One region of the Cytobacillus spongiae genome, then DNA from elsewhere that is predicted to be linked to it. Evidence: a T-box and tRNA genes for the amino acid it is inferred to sense, from the RefSeq annotation. Region 1 holds a T-box; the other regions hold tRNA genes.
What was found. A T-box is a leader RNA that pairs with one kind of tRNA and senses whether it is charged. The one in region 1 lies ahead of LS684_RS15555 (valine--tRNA ligase), so its partner is inferred to be a tRNA-Val.

Region 1 (3,647 bases):
ACCTCCCCAAATTCATAACGGTCTGATAGCCTTGTTACCGTTTCAATCGTTTCATTTAGTCGTGTTAATATCCATTTATCGGCAACAGACTTTTCACCTGTTAGATCAATTTCTTCAAACTTCATACCGTTCATATTCATTAACGCAAATCTTGAGGCATTCCAAATTTTATTAGCAAAGTTCCAAGTTGCTTCAACCTTTTCCATGCTAAAGCGAAGGTCTTGACCAGGCGAGCTGCCAGTAGATAAGAAATAACGTAAAGAGTCCGCTCCATATTGGTCAATAACATCCATTGGGTCAACTCCATTGCCTAGAGATTTACTCATTTTTCTCCCTTGTGCATCACGAACAAGACCATGAATTAATACATCGTTAAATGGACGTTGACCGGTAAATTCAAGCCCTTGGAAAATCATTCGCGATACCCAGAAGAAGATGATATCGTAGCCTGTTACTAAACAAGCTGTTGGATAATAGCGTTTGAAATCAGCTGCTCCTGTATCTGGCCAGCCCATCGTTGAAAAAGGCCACAAGGCAGAACTGAACCATGTATCTAAGACATCCTTATCCTGCTCCCAATTTTCAATATCTGAAGGAGCTTCATTGCCTACATATACTTCACCTGTTTCTTTATGATACCAAGCTGGAATGCGATGCCCCCACCAAAGCTGTCGAGAAATACACCAGTCGCGAATATTTTCCATCCAATGTAGGTATGTCTTTTCAAAGCGTTCTGGAACAAAGTTCACCTTATTTTCTTTATTTTGAAGTGCAACTGCCTCATCTGCTAATGGTTGCATTTTTACAAACCATTGAGTAGATAAATATGGTTCAACTACAGCTCCGCTTCGTTCCGAGTGTCCAACTGAGTGCATATGCTCTTCGATTTTGAAAAGCACTCCTTGCTCCTGCAAATCTTTCACAATCTGCTTACGGCATTCAAAACGATCCATTCCACTATATTTACCAGCTTTGTCATTCATGCTTCCATCCTCGTTCATCACAAGGATCCGATCTAAATTGTGTCGGTTTCCGATTTCGAAATCGTTTGGATCATGTGCTGGTGTAATTTTCACGGCTCCTGAACCGAACTCCATATCAACATAATCATCACCTACAATTGGAATTTCACGACCAACAATCGGTAATGTAACCATTTTTCCAATTAAGTGCTTATAGCGATCATCTTCCGGATGAACAGCAACAGCTGAGTCACCAAGCATTGTTTCTGGACGGGTTGTGGCAATTTCAATATGCCCAGATCCATCTGCTAGAGGATATTTCATATGATAGAACGCACCTTGAACATCCTTGTAAATTACTTCTATATCGGATAAAGCCGTCTTCGTAGCTGGATCCCAGTTAATGATATATTCGCCGCGGTATATTAGGCCTTTGTTGAAAAGAGATACGAATACTTCACGAACCGCCTTTGATAGCCCCTCATCTAACGTAAAACGCTCACGGCTATAATCTAAGCCTAAGCCTAGCTTCGACCACTGCTCACGAATATGACTTGCGTATTCTTCCTTCCATTTCCAAGTTTCTTCTACAAATTTCTCCCTGCCTAGATCATAACGGCTTTTTCCATCATTGCGAAGCTTTTCTTCTACCTTTGCTTGAGTCGCAATACCTGCGTGATCCATTCCCGGAAGCCATAAAACATCGTAGCCTTGCATACGCTTCATACGAGTTAATATATCTTGGAGTGTCGTATCCCAGGCATGACCTAAGTGAAGCTTTCCTGTTACATTCGGCGGGGGAATGACAATCGTATATGGCTGTTTTTCCTCATCATCCTTCGCCTCGAAAAATTTCCCATCTAACCACCAATTATAACGGCCTTTTTCAATGCTACTTGGATTATACTTTGTAGGCATTTGTAACTCATTGTTTTCCATTTTTTATTCCTCCATTTAAGAACTTGAAATTCTAGTTACACTGTTCCACTTCAGTTCATCTGACCTGCTATGCAAAAGCCTAGAGAACAAGAACCTACGTAAAACAAAAAAATCCATCCGTCTCATAAAAGGACGAATGGATGCTATTTCGCGGTACCACCTTTTTTCCAATTGGCAAATAAACCAAATTGGCACTTACATGGATAACGGATCTCCGTCTCTCACTACTCAGACCAAGCCTTTCGCAAAAGAAGCTCCAGGGCGACCTTCCAATGGTTTACTTAGAAAGCCTTTCAGCAAATGGCTTTCCTCTCTTTAAAAGTAAAGGACACTGTACTCTTCCCTATCTTAGCTACAAATATGGAATGATTATATTAGATATACTACCGAAAAAAAGGGATTTACGTCAATAAGCATATACGATTTTTTTTACTTTTATACATTACGAGGGAAAAATTTAGGTGAAAGACACAATCAAACAAACATATACATAAGATAAAGTAATCCTATCTCTACGGTTTAAGTACTCAAAACTTATTATTGACGAAAGGATGGGGACAGATGCGCAGAAAATATAATCCATACACGCTACCACCTTGGTTACGTTCAATTAGGGGAATTTGCTCTCAACTGATTATTCCGTTTTGCATCTTTCAAGGAATACGAACTTTTTTAATACCAACAACTTTTGATGTCATGCTACTAGCCATCTTTATTCTGATTGCTGTTGCATTTCATTTAGAATTTATTTAAGGAGCCCTAACTACGTTAGTCTTGGGCTCCTTTCTGTGCTTCTGCTTGAGCGGCTTGCTCCTTTGCCTGCTGCTTTTGCTTCTCAATTTCATCAATTCTCATGACCACATATTCTGTATTCTTTAGTAGCCAATATTGCTTTTGTAGATGTTGAAGATTCTTTCTTTCACTCTTGTTTCCTTCTGTATGATAATATTTTTCAGCAGCCTTTATAATTGGAGCTGGGTGTGCTAAATAACTTGTAAATAAGAGCATTTCTGCCTCTTTAAATGGAGCATATTTTAAATACGTATAAAGCCAATCCACACATTCTTCACATTGCTTCGGATATGTCTTTAGCGACCTTGATAGGATAGGTAACAAATCGTGGAATGGTGAGCTTTCACGAGCTTTTTCAAAGTTTGCTAAGTATCCATACCCTCTGTCATCATAAAGGAAGTGCTCCGTTGAAACTTTCCCATGAACAACAACAGTTCTTGCTTTTTCCTCCTCTTTTGTCTTTTCATACCATTCTTTTAATTTATTTTTCGAAAATCTTAGTGCTTGGTTAATATCGTTAAAATATAAGATAAAAGCCATTTCAAACGGGGAAGGATAAATTTTTTCCTCACACTGTTCCATAAACCCTTCTAAAAACTCCTCTTCCTTCTCCCATTGCTCCAATGTCTTTTCATAATGCTCGGTCCGTTCTTCTTGATCAATTGGAATTTCTCGACTAGAAATCGTATGCATGCGTGCCAGCTCCCGAAACAGCTTTTGATGACGTTCTGAGCGATTCTCTCGTTCTTCATTAGGAAGCCAAGGCATTAAATAATATAGAGCTTGATTATGCAGGATAGCGTAACGCCCGTCCATTGTCGGATATACAGGGACAATACGGTTATACCCCTTCTGATACAAGTACTGGATATGTCGAATAAAATCAGTGCCATGATAAGGGCTGATTTTTTTTAATGCGAAGACTCCCTTATCAGTATAAACTTTTTGAACTTT
Region 2 (3,647 bases), 300 kb from region 1:
TTTTACCATTAAACTACACCCGCATATAACAATGGTGGCTCAGGACGGAATCGAACCGCCGACACAAGGATTTTCAGTCCTTTGCTCTACCGACTGAGCTACTGAGCCAAATTTAATAGTGATTTACTTATTTTAAAAATGTTCGTAAAATGTGTCAAACCTTCGTTCCGATTTCAGAATGATTATTCAAGAAGCTTATTCGGTCGTGCTCTACCGACTGAGCCAAATATAATAATACATTACTTATTTCGTGAAAATGGCGGTCCGGACGGGACTCGAACCCGCGACCTCCTGCGTGACAGGCAGGCATTCTAACCAACTGAACTACCGGACCAAATTGCGGGGACAGGATTTGAACCTGCGACCTTCGGGTTATGAGCCCGACGAGCTACCGGACTGCTCCACCCCGCGATAATAATATTTAGATAAATAAGTGGCGGAGGAAGAGGGATTCGAACCCCCGCGCGGTTTAACCCGCCTGTCGGTTTTCAAGACCGATCCCTTCAGCCGGACTTGGGTATTCCTCCGCAGTATAAAATTGAGATGGTGGACCTTGTAGGACTCGAACCTACGACCGGACGGTTATGAGCCGTCTGCTCTAACCAGCTGAGCTAAAGGTCCAAGACTTCATGGTAGCGGCGGAGGGAATCGAACCCACGACCTCACGGGTATGAACCGTACGCTCTAGCCAGCTGAGCTACGCCGCCATGATAAATCAAAGTATAATTGGTGGAGCCTAGCGGGATCGAACCGCTGACCTCCTGCGTGCAAGGCAGGCGCTCTCCCAGCTGAGCTAAGGCCCCAATCTTTTTTAGAAAATGGTCGGGAAGACAGGATTCGAACCTGCGACCCCTTGGTCCCAAACCAAGTGCTCTACCAAGCTGAGCTACTTCCCGAAATGGCGCGCCCGAGAGGAGTCGAACCCCTAACCTTTTGATCCGTAGTCAAACGCTCTATCCAATTGAGCTACGGGCGCAATATTTATAAAATGGTGCCGAGGACCGGAATCGAACCGGTACGGTAGTCACCTACCGCAGGATTTTAAGTCCTGTGCGTCTGCCAGTTCCGCCACCCCGGCACTACCTTTGGAGCGGAAGACGGGATTCGAACCCGCGACCCCCACCTTGGCAAGGTGGTGTTCTACCACTGAACTACTTCCGCATATATAATTGGTGCGGGTGAAGGGAGTCGAACCCCCACGCCTTGCGGCGCCAGATCCTAAGTCTGGTGCGTCTGCCAATTCCGCCACACCCGCATGATATAAATGGTGAGCCATGAAGGACTCGAACCTTCGACCCTCTGATTAAAAGTCAGATGCTCTACCGACTGAGCTAATGGCTCATATTAGTATATAAAATGGTGCCGGCGAGAGGACTTGAACCCCCAACCTACTGATTACAAGTCAGTTGCTCTACCAATTGAGCTACACCGGCATAAAGAATATGGTGGAGGATGACGGGATCGAACCGCCGACCCCCTGCTTGTAAGGCAGGTGCTCTCCCAGCTGAGCTAATCCTCCATTATATACGCTTGGCGACGTCCTACTCTCACAAGGGGACAGCCCCTAACTACCATCGGCGCTGAGAAGCTTAACTTCCGTGTTCGGCATGGGAACGGGTGTGACCTTCTCGCTATCGTCACCAAACTTTTCTTAAAGACATATATTATTATAATATGTTTTAAGTATTTTTCAAGAGAAATTTTATATTTATTCCCTCAAAACTAGATAATGTATAGAAGAAGAAAGAATATCGGTAATGCCATTTTCATAACTAGTCCAGCTACGGCTCCTACCTTCTATCGAAGTTGTACAGTCGCCTTCGCTTTCTTATTTGGTTAAGTCCTCGATCGATTAGTATCAGTCAGCTCCACATGTCACCATGCTTCCACCTCTGACCTATCAACCTGATCATCTTTCAGGGATCTTACTAGCTTGCGCTATGGGAAATCTCATCTTGAGGGGGGCTTCATGCTTAGATGCTTTCAGCACTTATCCCTTCCGCACATAGCTACCCAGCGATGCCTTTGGCAAGACAACTGGTACACCAGCGGTGCGTCCATCCCGGTCCTCTCGTACTAAGGACAGCTCCTCTCAAATTTCCTACGCCCACGACGGATAGGGACCGAACTGTCTCACGACGTTCTGAACCCAGCTCGCGTACCGCTTTAATGGGCGAACAGCCCAACCCTTGGGACCGACTACAGCCCCAGGATGCGATGAGCCGACATCGAGGTGCCAAACCTCCCCGTCGATGTGGACTCTTGGGGGAGATAAGCCTGTTATCCCCGGGGTAGCTTTTATCCGTTGAGCGATGGCCCTTCCATGCGGAACCACCGGATCACTAAGCCCGACTTTCGTCCCTGCTCGACTTGTAGGTCTCGCAGTCAAGCTCCCTTGTGCCTTTACACTCTACGAATGATTTCCAACCATTCTGAGGGAACCTTTGGGCGCCTCCGTTACTCTTTAGGAGGCGACCGCCCCAGTCAAACTGCCCACCTGACACTGTCTCCCGCCCCGATCAGGGGCGTGGGTTAGAATTTCAATACAGCCAGGGTAGTATCCCACCAATGCCTCCACCGAAGCTGGCGCTCCGGCTTCCAAGGCTCCTACCTATCCTGTACAAGCTGTACCAAAATTCAATATCAGGCTACAGTAAAGCTCCACGGGGTCTTTCCGTCCTGTCGCGGGTAACCTGCATCTTCACAGGTACTATAATTTCACCGAGTCTCTCGTTGAGACAGTGCCCAGATCGTTACGCCTTTCGTGCGGGTCGGAACTTACCCGACAAGGAATTTCGCTACCTTAGGACCGTTATAGTTACGGCCGCCGTTTACTGGGGCTTCGATTCAGAGCTTCGCTTACGCTAACCCCTCCTCTTAACCTTCCAGCACCGGGCAGGCGTCAGCCCCTATACTTCGCCTTGCGGCTTTGCAGAGACCTGTGTTTTTGCTAAACAGTCGCCTGGGCCTATTCACTGCGGCTTTTCAGGGCTATTCACCCTAAAAAGCACCCCTTCTCCCGAAGTTACGGGGTCATTTTGCCGAGTTCCTTAACGAGAGTTCTCTCGCTCACCTTAGGATTCTCTCCTCGCCTACCTGTGTCGGTTTGCGGTACGGGCACCTTTTTCCTCGCTAGAGGCTTTTCTTGGCAGTGTGGAATCAGGAACTTCGGTACTTTATTTCCCTCGCCATCACAGCTCCGCCTTATGGTAACGGGATTTGCCTCGTTACCGGCCTAACTGCTTGGACGCGCATATCCAACAGCGCGCTTACCCTATCCTCCTGCGTCCCCCCATTGCTCAAACGGAAAAGAGGTGGTACAGGAATATCAACCTGTTGTCCATCGCCTACGCTTTTCAGCCTCGGCTTAGGTCCCGACTAACCCTGAGCGGACGAGCCTTCCTCAGGAAACCTTAGGCATTCGGTGGATGGGATTCTCACCCATCTTTCGCTACTCATACCGGCATTCTCACTTCTAAGCGCTCCACCAGTCCTTGCGGTCTAGCTTCAACGCCCTTAGAACGCTCTCCTACCACTGACATCGTAGATGTCAATCCACAGCTTCGGTGATACGTTTAGCCCCGGTACATTTTCGGCGCGGAGTCACTCGACCAGTGAGCTATTACGCACTCTTTAAATGGTGGCTG
Region 3 (3,647 bases), 2.0 Mb from region 1:
CGTAACTTCGGGAGAAGGGGTGCTTTTTAGGGTGAATAGCCCTGAAAAGCCGCAGTGAATAGGCCCAGGCGACTGTTTAGCAAAAACACAGGTCTCTGCAAAGCCGCAAGGCGAAGTATAGGGGCTGACGCCTGCCCGGTGCTGGAAGGTTAAGAGGAGGGGTTAGCGTAAGCGAAGCTCTGAATCGAAGCCCCAGTAAACGGCGGCCGTAACTATAACGGTCCTAAGGTAGCGAAATTCCTTGTCGGGTAAGTTCCGACCCGCACGAAAGGCGTAACGATCTGGGCACTGTCTCAACGAGAGACTCGGTGAAATTATAGTACCTGTGAAGATGCAGGTTACCCGCGACAGGACGGAAAGACCCCGTGGAGCTTTACTGTAGCCTGATATTGAATTTTGGTACAGCTTGTACAGGATAGGTAGGAGCCTTGGAAGCCGGAGCGCCAGCTTCGGTGGAGGCATTGGTGGGATACTACCCTGGCTGTATTGAAATTCTAACCCACGCCCCTGATCGGGGCGGGAGACAGTGTCAGGTGGGCAGTTTGACTGGGGCGGTCGCCTCCTAAAGAGTAACGGAGGCGCCCAAAGGTTCCCTCAGAATGGTTGGAAATCATTCGTAGAGTGTAAAGGCACAAGGGAGCTTGACTGCGAGACCTACAAGTCGAGCAGGGACGAAAGTCGGGCTTAGTGATCCGGTGGTTCCGCATGGAAGGGCCATCGCTCAACGGATAAAAGCTACCCCGGGGATAACAGGCTTATCTCCCCCAAGAGTCCACATCGACGGGGAGGTTTGGCACCTCGATGTCGGCTCATCGCATCCTGGGGCTGTAGTCGGTCCCAAGGGTTGGGCTGTTCGCCCATTAAAGCGGTACGCGAGCTGGGTTCAGAACGTCGTGAGACAGTTCGGTCCCTATCCGTCGTGGGCGTAGGAAATTTGAGAGGAGCTGTCCTTAGTACGAGAGGACCGGGATGGACGCACCGCTGGTGTACCAGTTGTCTTGCCAAAGGCATCGCTGGGTAGCTATGTGCGGAAGGGATAAGTGCTGAAAGCATCTAAGCATGAAGCCCCCCTCAAGATGAGATTTCCCATAGCGCAAGCTAGTAAGATCCCTGAAAGATGATCAGGTTGATAGGTCAGAGGTGGAAGCATGGTGACATGTGGAGCTGACTGATACTAATCGATCGAGGACTTAACCAAATAAGAAAGCGAAGGCGACTGTACAACTTCGATAGAAGGTAGGAGCCGGAGCTGGATTAGTTATGAAAATGGCATTACCGTTATTCTTTCTTCTTCTATACATTATCTAGTTTTGAGGGAATGAACCTCTTGACAAAATATTATTGTTTTGTTAATATAATTTTTGTCGCTAATTTAAAGTCTAGTAATTATTGCGAGAAGGTCACACCCGTTCCCATGCCGAACACGGAAGTTAAGTTTCTCAGCGCCGATGGTAGTTAGGGGCTGTCCCCTTGTGAGAGTAGGACATTGCTAGACTTACTAAATTGGCCCGTTGGTCAAGCGGTTAAGACACCGCCCTTTCACGGCGGTAACACGGGTTCGAATCCCGTACGGGTCACCATTTTAATATGGAGGATTAGCTCAGCTGGGAGAGCACCTGCCTTACAAGCAGGGGGTCGGCGGTTCGATCCCGTCATCCTCCACCATATGTTTTATGCCGGTGTAGCTCAATTGGTAGAGCAACTGACTTGTAATCAGTAGGTTGGGGGTTCAAGTCCTCTCGCCGGCACCATTTTTTGAATGAGCCATTAGCTCAGTCGGTAGAGCATCTGACTTTTAATCAGAGGGTCGAAGGTTCGAGTCCTTCATGGCTCACCATTTAGAATATGCGGGTGTGGCGGAATTGGCAGACGCACCAGACTTAGGATCTGGCGCCGCAAGGCGTGGGGGTTCGACTCCCTTCACCCGCATTATTTATATATGCGGAAGTAGTTCAGTGGTAGAACACCACCTTGCCAAGGTGGGGGTCGCGGGTTCGAATCCCGTCTTCCGCTCCAAAGATAGTGCCGGGGTGGCGGAACTGGCAGACGCACAGGACTTAAAATCCTGCGGTAGGTGACTACCGTACCGGTTCGATTCCGGTCCTCGGCATCATTTTATAAAAAGCGCCCGTAGCTCAATTGGATAGAGCGTTTGACTACGGATCAAAAGGTTAGGGGTTCGACTCCTCTCGGGCGCGCCATTACGGGAAGTAGCTCAGCTTGGTAGAGCACTTGGTTTGGGACCAAGGGGTCGCAGGTTCGAATCCTGTCTTCCCGACCACTTCTTATAAATTCATTGGGGCCTTAGCTCAGCTGGGAGAGCGCCTGCCTTGCACGCAGGAGGTCAGCGGTTCGATCCCGCTAGGCTCCACCAATTATAATTTGATTCATCATGGCGGCGTAGCTCAGCTGGCTAGAGCGTACGGTTCATACCCGTGAGGTCGTGGGTTCGATTCCCTCCGCCGCTATTAACTTCATATTATAATTAAACGGAGGAATACCCAAGTTCGGCTGAAGGGATCGGTCTTGAAAACCGACAGGCGGGTTAAACCGCGCGGGGGTTCGAATCCCTCTTCCTCCTCCATATTTTTTATTACTATTATATTATCGCGGGGTGGAGCAGTCCGGTAGCTCGTCGGGCTCATAACCCGAAGGTCGCAGGTTCAAATCCTGTCCCCGCAATTTGGTCCGGTAGTTCAGTTGGTTAGAATGCCTGCCTGTCACGCAGGAGGTCGCGGGTTCGAGTCCCGTCCGGACCGCCATTTTTACGAAACAAGTAATACATTATTATATTTGCTCAGTAGCTCAGTCGGTAGAGCACGAATGAATAAGCTTCTTGAATAATCAACAGCGTACCGATTGAATGGCTTCATGAATAATCATTCTGAAATCGGGACGAAGGTTTGACTTTGACTCATTTTACGAAATAAGTATGTTAAAATATTATTTGGCTCAGTAGCTCAGTCGGTAGAGCAAAGGACTGAAAATCCTTGTGTCGGCGGTTCGATTCCGTCCTGAGCCACCTTTCATTATGGAGGGGTAGCGAAGTGGCTAAACGCGGCGGACTGTAAATCCGCTCCTTCGGGTTCGGCGGTTCGAATCCGTCCCCCTCCACCATTTACATAGGGGCATAGTTTAACGGTAGAACAGAGGTCTCCAAAACCTCCGGTGTGGGTTCGATTCCTACTGCCCCTGCCAATCAAACAAAGTATTTATCATGGCGGCTGTGGCGAAGTGGTTAACGCATCGGATTGTGGCTCCGACACTCGTGGGTTCGATTCCCATCAGTCGCCCCATTATTATTAAATAATTTAATATGTGATTATAAATAGTGGGCTATAGCCAAGCGGTAAGGCAACGGACTTTGACTCCGTCATGCGTAGGTTCGAATCCTGCTAGCCCAGCCAAAAGGGCGGCATAGCCAAGTGGTAAGGCAGAGGTCTGCAAAACCTTCACCACCGGTTCAAATCCGGTTGCCGCCTCCATTTAATTAATATGCGGGTGTAGTTTAATGGTAAAACCTCAGCCTTCCAAGCTGATGTCGTGGGTTCGATTCCCATCACCCGCTCCAATTAGGGGCCTATAGCTCAGCTGGTTAGAGCGCACGCCTGATAAGCGTGAGGTCGATGGTTCGAGTCCATTTAGGC
Region 4 (3,647 bases), 1.8 Mb from region 1:
AAGTATAGGGGCTGACGCCTGCCCGGTGCTGGAAGGTTAAGAGGAGGGGTTAGCGTAAGCGAAGCTCTGAATCGAAGCCCCAGTAAACGGCGGCCGTAACTATAACGGTCCTAAGGTAGCGAAATTCCTTGTCGGGTAAGTTCCGACCCGCACGAAAGGCGTAACGATCTGGGCACTGTCTCAACGAGAGACTCGGTGAAATTATAGTACCTGTGAAGATGCAGGTTACCCGCGACAGGACGGAAAGACCCCGTGGAGCTTTACTGTAGCCTGATATTGAATTTTGGTACAGCTTGTACAGGATAGGTAGGAGCCTTGGAAGCCGGAGCGCCAGCTTCGGTGGAGGCATTGGTGGGATACTACCCTGGCTGTATTGAAATTCTAACCCACGCCCCTGATCGGGGCGGGAGACAGTGTCAGGTGGGCAGTTTGACTGGGGCGGTCGCCTCCTAAAGAGTAACGGAGGCGCCCAAAGGTTCCCTCAGAATGGTTGGAAATCATTCGTAGAGTGTAAAGGCACAAGGGAGCTTGACTGCGAGACCTACAAGTCGAGCAGGGACGAAAGTCGGGCTTAGTGATCCGGTGGTTCCGCATGGAAGGGCCATCGCTCAACGGATAAAAGCTACCCCGGGGATAACAGGCTTATCTCCCCCAAGAGTCCACATCGACGGGGAGGTTTGGCACCTCGATGTCGGCTCATCGCATCCTGGGGCTGTAGTCGGTCCCAAGGGTTGGGCTGTTCGCCCATTAAAGCGGTACGCGAGCTGGGTTCAGAACGTCGTGAGACAGTTCGGTCCCTATCCGTCGTGGGCGTAGGAAATTTGAGAGGAGCTGTCCTTAGTACGAGAGGACCGGGATGGACGCACCGCTGGTGTACCAGTTGTCTTGCCAAAGGCATCGCTGGGTAGCTATGTGCGGAAGGGATAAGTGCTGAAAGCATCTAAGCATGAAGCCCCCCTCAAGATGAGATTTCCCATAGCGCAAGCTAGTAAGATCCCTGAAAGATGATCAGGTTGATAGGTCAGAGGTGGAAGCATGGTGACATGTGGAGCTGACTGATACTAATCGATCGAGGACTTAACCAAATAAGAAAGCGAAGGCGACTGTACAACTTCGATAGAAGGTAGGAGCCGTAGCTGGACTAGTTATGAAAATGGCATTACCGATATTCTTTCTTCTTCTATACATTATCTAGTTTTGAGGGATCAAATATTAAAAACCTCTTGAAAAACATTAGTATATTTTATATAATACTATTTGTCTTTCTAAATAGTTTGGTGGCGATAGCGAGAAGGTCACACCCGTTCCCATGCCGAACACGGAAGTTAAGCTTCTCAGCGCCGATGGTAGTTAGGGGCTGTCCCCTTGTGAGAGTAGGACGTCGCCAAGCTGTTATAATTATTATTCCGCAGTAGCTCAGTGGTAGAGCATTCGGCTGTTAACCGAACGGTCGTAGGTTCGAGTCCTACCTGCGGAGCCATTTAGGAGAGCTGTCCGAGTGGCCGAAGGAGCACGATTGGAAATCGTGTAGGCGGGCAAAACCTGTCTCAAGGGTTCAAATCCCTTGCTCTCCGCCATTATATACTGGCCCGTTGGTCAAGCGGTTAAGACACCGCCCTTTCACGGCGGTAACACGGGTTCGAATCCCGTACGGGTCACCACTTTAATATGGAGGATTAGCTCAGCTGGGAGAGCACCTGCCTTACAAGCAGGGGGTCGGCGGTTCGATCCCGTCATCCTCCACCATTATATACTATTATCGCGGGGTGGAGCAGTCTGGTAGCTCGTCGGGCTCATAACCCGAAGGTCGCAGGTTCAAATCCTGTCCCCGCAATTTGGTCCGGTAGTTCAGTTGGTTAGAATGCCTGCCTGTCACGCAGGAGGTCGCGGGTTCGAGTCCCGTCCGGACCGCCATTTCATTTGGCTCAGTAGCTCAGTTGGTAGAGCAAAGGACTGAAAATCCTTGTGTCGGCGGTTCGATTCCGTCCTGAGCCACCATTTTATGTACTATTATGACACTATAGGAATACTATAAGTGTTATTTATATGTTATAATCATTCATATTACTGGAGGGGTAGCGAAGTGGCTAAACGCGGCGGACTGTAAATCCGCTCCTTCGGGTTCGGCGGTTCGAATCCGTCCCCCTCCACCATTAAATAGGGGCATAGTTTAACGGTAGAACAGAGGTCTCCAAAACCTCCGGTGTGGGTTCGATTCCTACTGCCCCTGCCAACCAAACTTAATATTCATTATGGCGGCTGTGGCGAAGTGGTTAACGCATCGGATTGTGGCTCCGACACTCGTGGGTTCGATTCCCATCAGTCGCCCCATTTTTAGTAACATCTCATATTCAATTGCATATATTAAGTATTGTCATCATAAAAATTAAAAAATAGTGATCGTTCATTCATTGGGCTATAGCCAAGCGGTAAGGCAACGGACTTTGACTCCGTCATGCGTAGGTTCGAATCCTGCTAGCCCAGCCATTTGCGGAAGTAGTTCAGTGGTAGAACACCACCTTGCCAAGGTGGGGGTCGCGGGTTCGAATCCCGTCTTCCGCTCCATATTTTTTCGGCGGCATAGCCAAGTGGTAAGGCAGAGGTCTGCAAAACCTTTACCACCGGTTCGAATCCGGTTGCCGCCTCCATCTTTTTTTTACACACTTGGACAAGCCTTACGATAAATGCCGGGGTGGCGGAACTGGCAGACGCACAGGACTTAAAATCCTGCGGTAGGTGACTACCGTACCGGTTCGATTCCGGTCCTCGGCACCACTTAATAGTAACTTGATATGCCGGTGTGGCGGAATTGGCAGACGCGCACGACTCAAAATCGTGTTCCTTCTGGAGTGTCGGTTCGACCCCGACCACCGGTATCTCTCATAACAGGTTTTCCTGTTTTATTTTTTGCATAAGCTTCGACAAATTCTGAGTAATTTTGCAACGCGGGTGTAGTTTAATGGTAAAACCTCAGCCTTCCAAGCTGATGTCGTGGGTTCGATTCCCATCACCCGCTCCATACATATTAGGTCACAACGCAGTATCTCGTTTGAAACATAACGTGGTATTGCGTTTTTTCTTTGTTCTGACCTAATGAATACAAAAAAAGGATGCTCCTTAGCATCCTTTTACTTGAAATTGACTTTCTCCTCCATGAATTTGGGTAAACATATTCATTAGGGACTCTATTAGCTTAGTACTTTCTTCGGAGGTCAAGGAAGGTCTTAAATATACAATTTGAAGTGCGTTGGTCGTTTCTACTGTGACGGCTGACCTTTGTGAATCTACAAAAGGTGTTCCAAACGGGCCGGATTCATCAGCTGTAATCAAGAGATGTTCCAATGAATTTTCTCTTCCATTTAATCCTTCGTACACTTCTCCTGTAGCTCCTATACGCATCTCGATTGTACCACTGAGTTTGTCTAGGTCATATATGCCAATGGGAACCCTGTATTGAAGAGAAAAGAAATTGTTCAGGTCTGTAGCGCTGTGAACGGATGGAACAAAGTTATTTTTTTTCACTCTTCGGTATAGCGCTTCTGCAGAATGGCGATATCGATTAGGGTCTTTGCCGATTTTTTTAAAGATTCCACGCCATTCATCAATTCCAGGAAAATCTGTTACATTCTTTGATTCAAGATCAAAGA

Region 2: it has a tRNA-Val gene. The T-box ahead of LS684_RS15555 (valine--tRNA ligase) is inferred to sense a tRNA for this amino acid. The anticodon was not compared.
Region 3: it has a tRNA-Val gene. The T-box ahead of LS684_RS15555 (valine--tRNA ligase) is inferred to sense a tRNA for this amino acid. The anticodon was not compared.
Region 4: it has a tRNA-Val gene. The T-box ahead of LS684_RS15555 (valine--tRNA ligase) is inferred to sense a tRNA for this amino acid. The anticodon was not compared.

What each region holds. Positions count from the first base shown of each region.
Region 1 covers NZ_CP089997.1:3,068,593-3,072,239, forward strand. The annotation lists gene LS684_RS15555 (valine--tRNA ligase) at 1-1,901, opposite strand, end outside; T-box leader at 2,027-2,260, opposite strand; gene LS684_RS15560 (hypothetical protein) at 2,463-2,654, shown strand; gene ysxE (spore coat protein YsxE) at 2,670-3,647, opposite strand, start outside.
Region 2 covers NZ_CP089997.1:3,364,651-3,368,297, forward strand. The annotation lists tRNA gene LS684_RS16955 (tRNA-Gly) at 1-23, opposite strand, end outside; tRNA gene LS684_RS16960 (tRNA-Phe) at 33-108, opposite strand; tRNA gene LS684_RS16965 (tRNA-Asp) at 258-334, opposite strand; tRNA gene LS684_RS16970 (tRNA-Met) at 338-411, opposite strand; tRNA gene LS684_RS16975 (tRNA-Ser) at 435-527, opposite strand; tRNA gene LS684_RS16980 (tRNA-Ile) at 545-621, opposite strand; tRNA gene LS684_RS16985 (tRNA-Met) at 631-707, opposite strand; tRNA gene LS684_RS16990 (tRNA-Ala) at 728-803, opposite strand; tRNA gene LS684_RS16995 (tRNA-Pro) at 820-896, opposite strand; tRNA gene LS684_RS17000 (tRNA-Arg) at 900-976, opposite strand; tRNA gene LS684_RS17005 (tRNA-Leu) at 990-1,078, opposite strand; tRNA gene LS684_RS17010 (tRNA-Gly) at 1,087-1,161, opposite strand; tRNA gene LS684_RS17015 (tRNA-Leu) at 1,171-1,255, opposite strand; tRNA gene LS684_RS17020 (tRNA-Lys) at 1,266-1,341, opposite strand; tRNA gene LS684_RS17025 (tRNA-Thr) at 1,358-1,433, opposite strand; tRNA gene LS684_RS17030 (tRNA-Val) at 1,444-1,519, opposite strand; rRNA gene rrf (5S ribosomal RNA) at 1,529-1,645, opposite strand; rRNA gene LS684_RS17040 (23S ribosomal RNA) at 1,833-3,647, opposite strand, start outside.
Region 3 covers NZ_CP089997.1:951,782-955,428, forward strand. The annotation lists rRNA gene LS684_RS04960 (23S ribosomal RNA) at 1-1,198, shown strand, start outside; rRNA gene rrf (5S ribosomal RNA) at 1,379-1,495, shown strand; tRNA gene LS684_RS04970 (tRNA-Glu) at 1,506-1,580, shown strand; tRNA gene LS684_RS04975 (tRNA-Val) at 1,590-1,665, shown strand; tRNA gene LS684_RS04980 (tRNA-Thr) at 1,676-1,751, shown strand; tRNA gene LS684_RS04985 (tRNA-Lys) at 1,762-1,837, shown strand; tRNA gene LS684_RS04990 (tRNA-Leu) at 1,848-1,929, shown strand; tRNA gene LS684_RS04995 (tRNA-Gly) at 1,942-2,016, shown strand; tRNA gene LS684_RS05000 (tRNA-Leu) at 2,025-2,110, shown strand; tRNA gene LS684_RS05005 (tRNA-Arg) at 2,125-2,201, shown strand; tRNA gene LS684_RS05010 (tRNA-Pro) at 2,205-2,281, shown strand; tRNA gene LS684_RS05015 (tRNA-Ala) at 2,299-2,374, shown strand; tRNA gene LS684_RS05020 (tRNA-Met) at 2,395-2,468, shown strand; tRNA gene LS684_RS05025 (tRNA-Ser) at 2,492-2,584, shown strand; tRNA gene LS684_RS05030 (tRNA-Met) at 2,609-2,682, shown strand; tRNA gene LS684_RS05035 (tRNA-Asp) at 2,686-2,762, shown strand; tRNA gene LS684_RS05040 (tRNA-Phe) at 2,950-3,022, shown strand; tRNA gene LS684_RS05045 (tRNA-Tyr) at 3,034-3,117, shown strand; tRNA gene LS684_RS05050 (tRNA-Trp) at 3,125-3,198, shown strand; tRNA gene LS684_RS05055 (tRNA-His) at 3,221-3,296, shown strand; tRNA gene LS684_RS05060 (tRNA-Gln) at 3,333-3,407, shown strand; tRNA gene LS684_RS05065 (tRNA-Cys) at 3,412-3,485, shown strand; tRNA gene LS684_RS05070 (tRNA-Gly) at 3,498-3,571, shown strand; tRNA gene LS684_RS05075 (tRNA-Ile) at 3,577-3,647, shown strand, end outside.
Region 4 covers NZ_CP089997.1:786,754-790,400, forward strand. The annotation lists rRNA gene LS684_RS04075 (23S ribosomal RNA) at 1-1,085, shown strand, start outside; rRNA gene rrf (5S ribosomal RNA) at 1,274-1,390, shown strand; tRNA gene LS684_RS04085 (tRNA-Asn) at 1,406-1,480, shown strand; tRNA gene LS684_RS04090 (tRNA-Ser) at 1,485-1,577, shown strand; tRNA gene LS684_RS04095 (tRNA-Glu) at 1,587-1,661, shown strand; tRNA gene LS684_RS04100 (tRNA-Val) at 1,671-1,746, shown strand; tRNA gene LS684_RS04105 (tRNA-Met) at 1,761-1,834, shown strand; tRNA gene LS684_RS04110 (tRNA-Asp) at 1,838-1,914, shown strand; tRNA gene LS684_RS04115 (tRNA-Phe) at 1,923-1,998, shown strand; tRNA gene LS684_RS04120 (tRNA-Tyr) at 2,070-2,153, shown strand; tRNA gene LS684_RS04125 (tRNA-Trp) at 2,160-2,233, shown strand; tRNA gene LS684_RS04130 (tRNA-His) at 2,256-2,331, shown strand; tRNA gene LS684_RS04135 (tRNA-Gln) at 2,413-2,487, shown strand; tRNA gene LS684_RS04140 (tRNA-Gly) at 2,491-2,565, shown strand; tRNA gene LS684_RS04145 (tRNA-Cys) at 2,575-2,648, shown strand; tRNA gene LS684_RS04150 (tRNA-Leu) at 2,687-2,775, shown strand; tRNA gene LS684_RS04155 (tRNA-Leu) at 2,795-2,876, shown strand; tRNA gene LS684_RS04160 (tRNA-Gly) at 2,946-3,019, shown strand; gene LS684_RS04165 (B3/B4 domain-containing protein) at 3,118-3,647, opposite strand, start outside.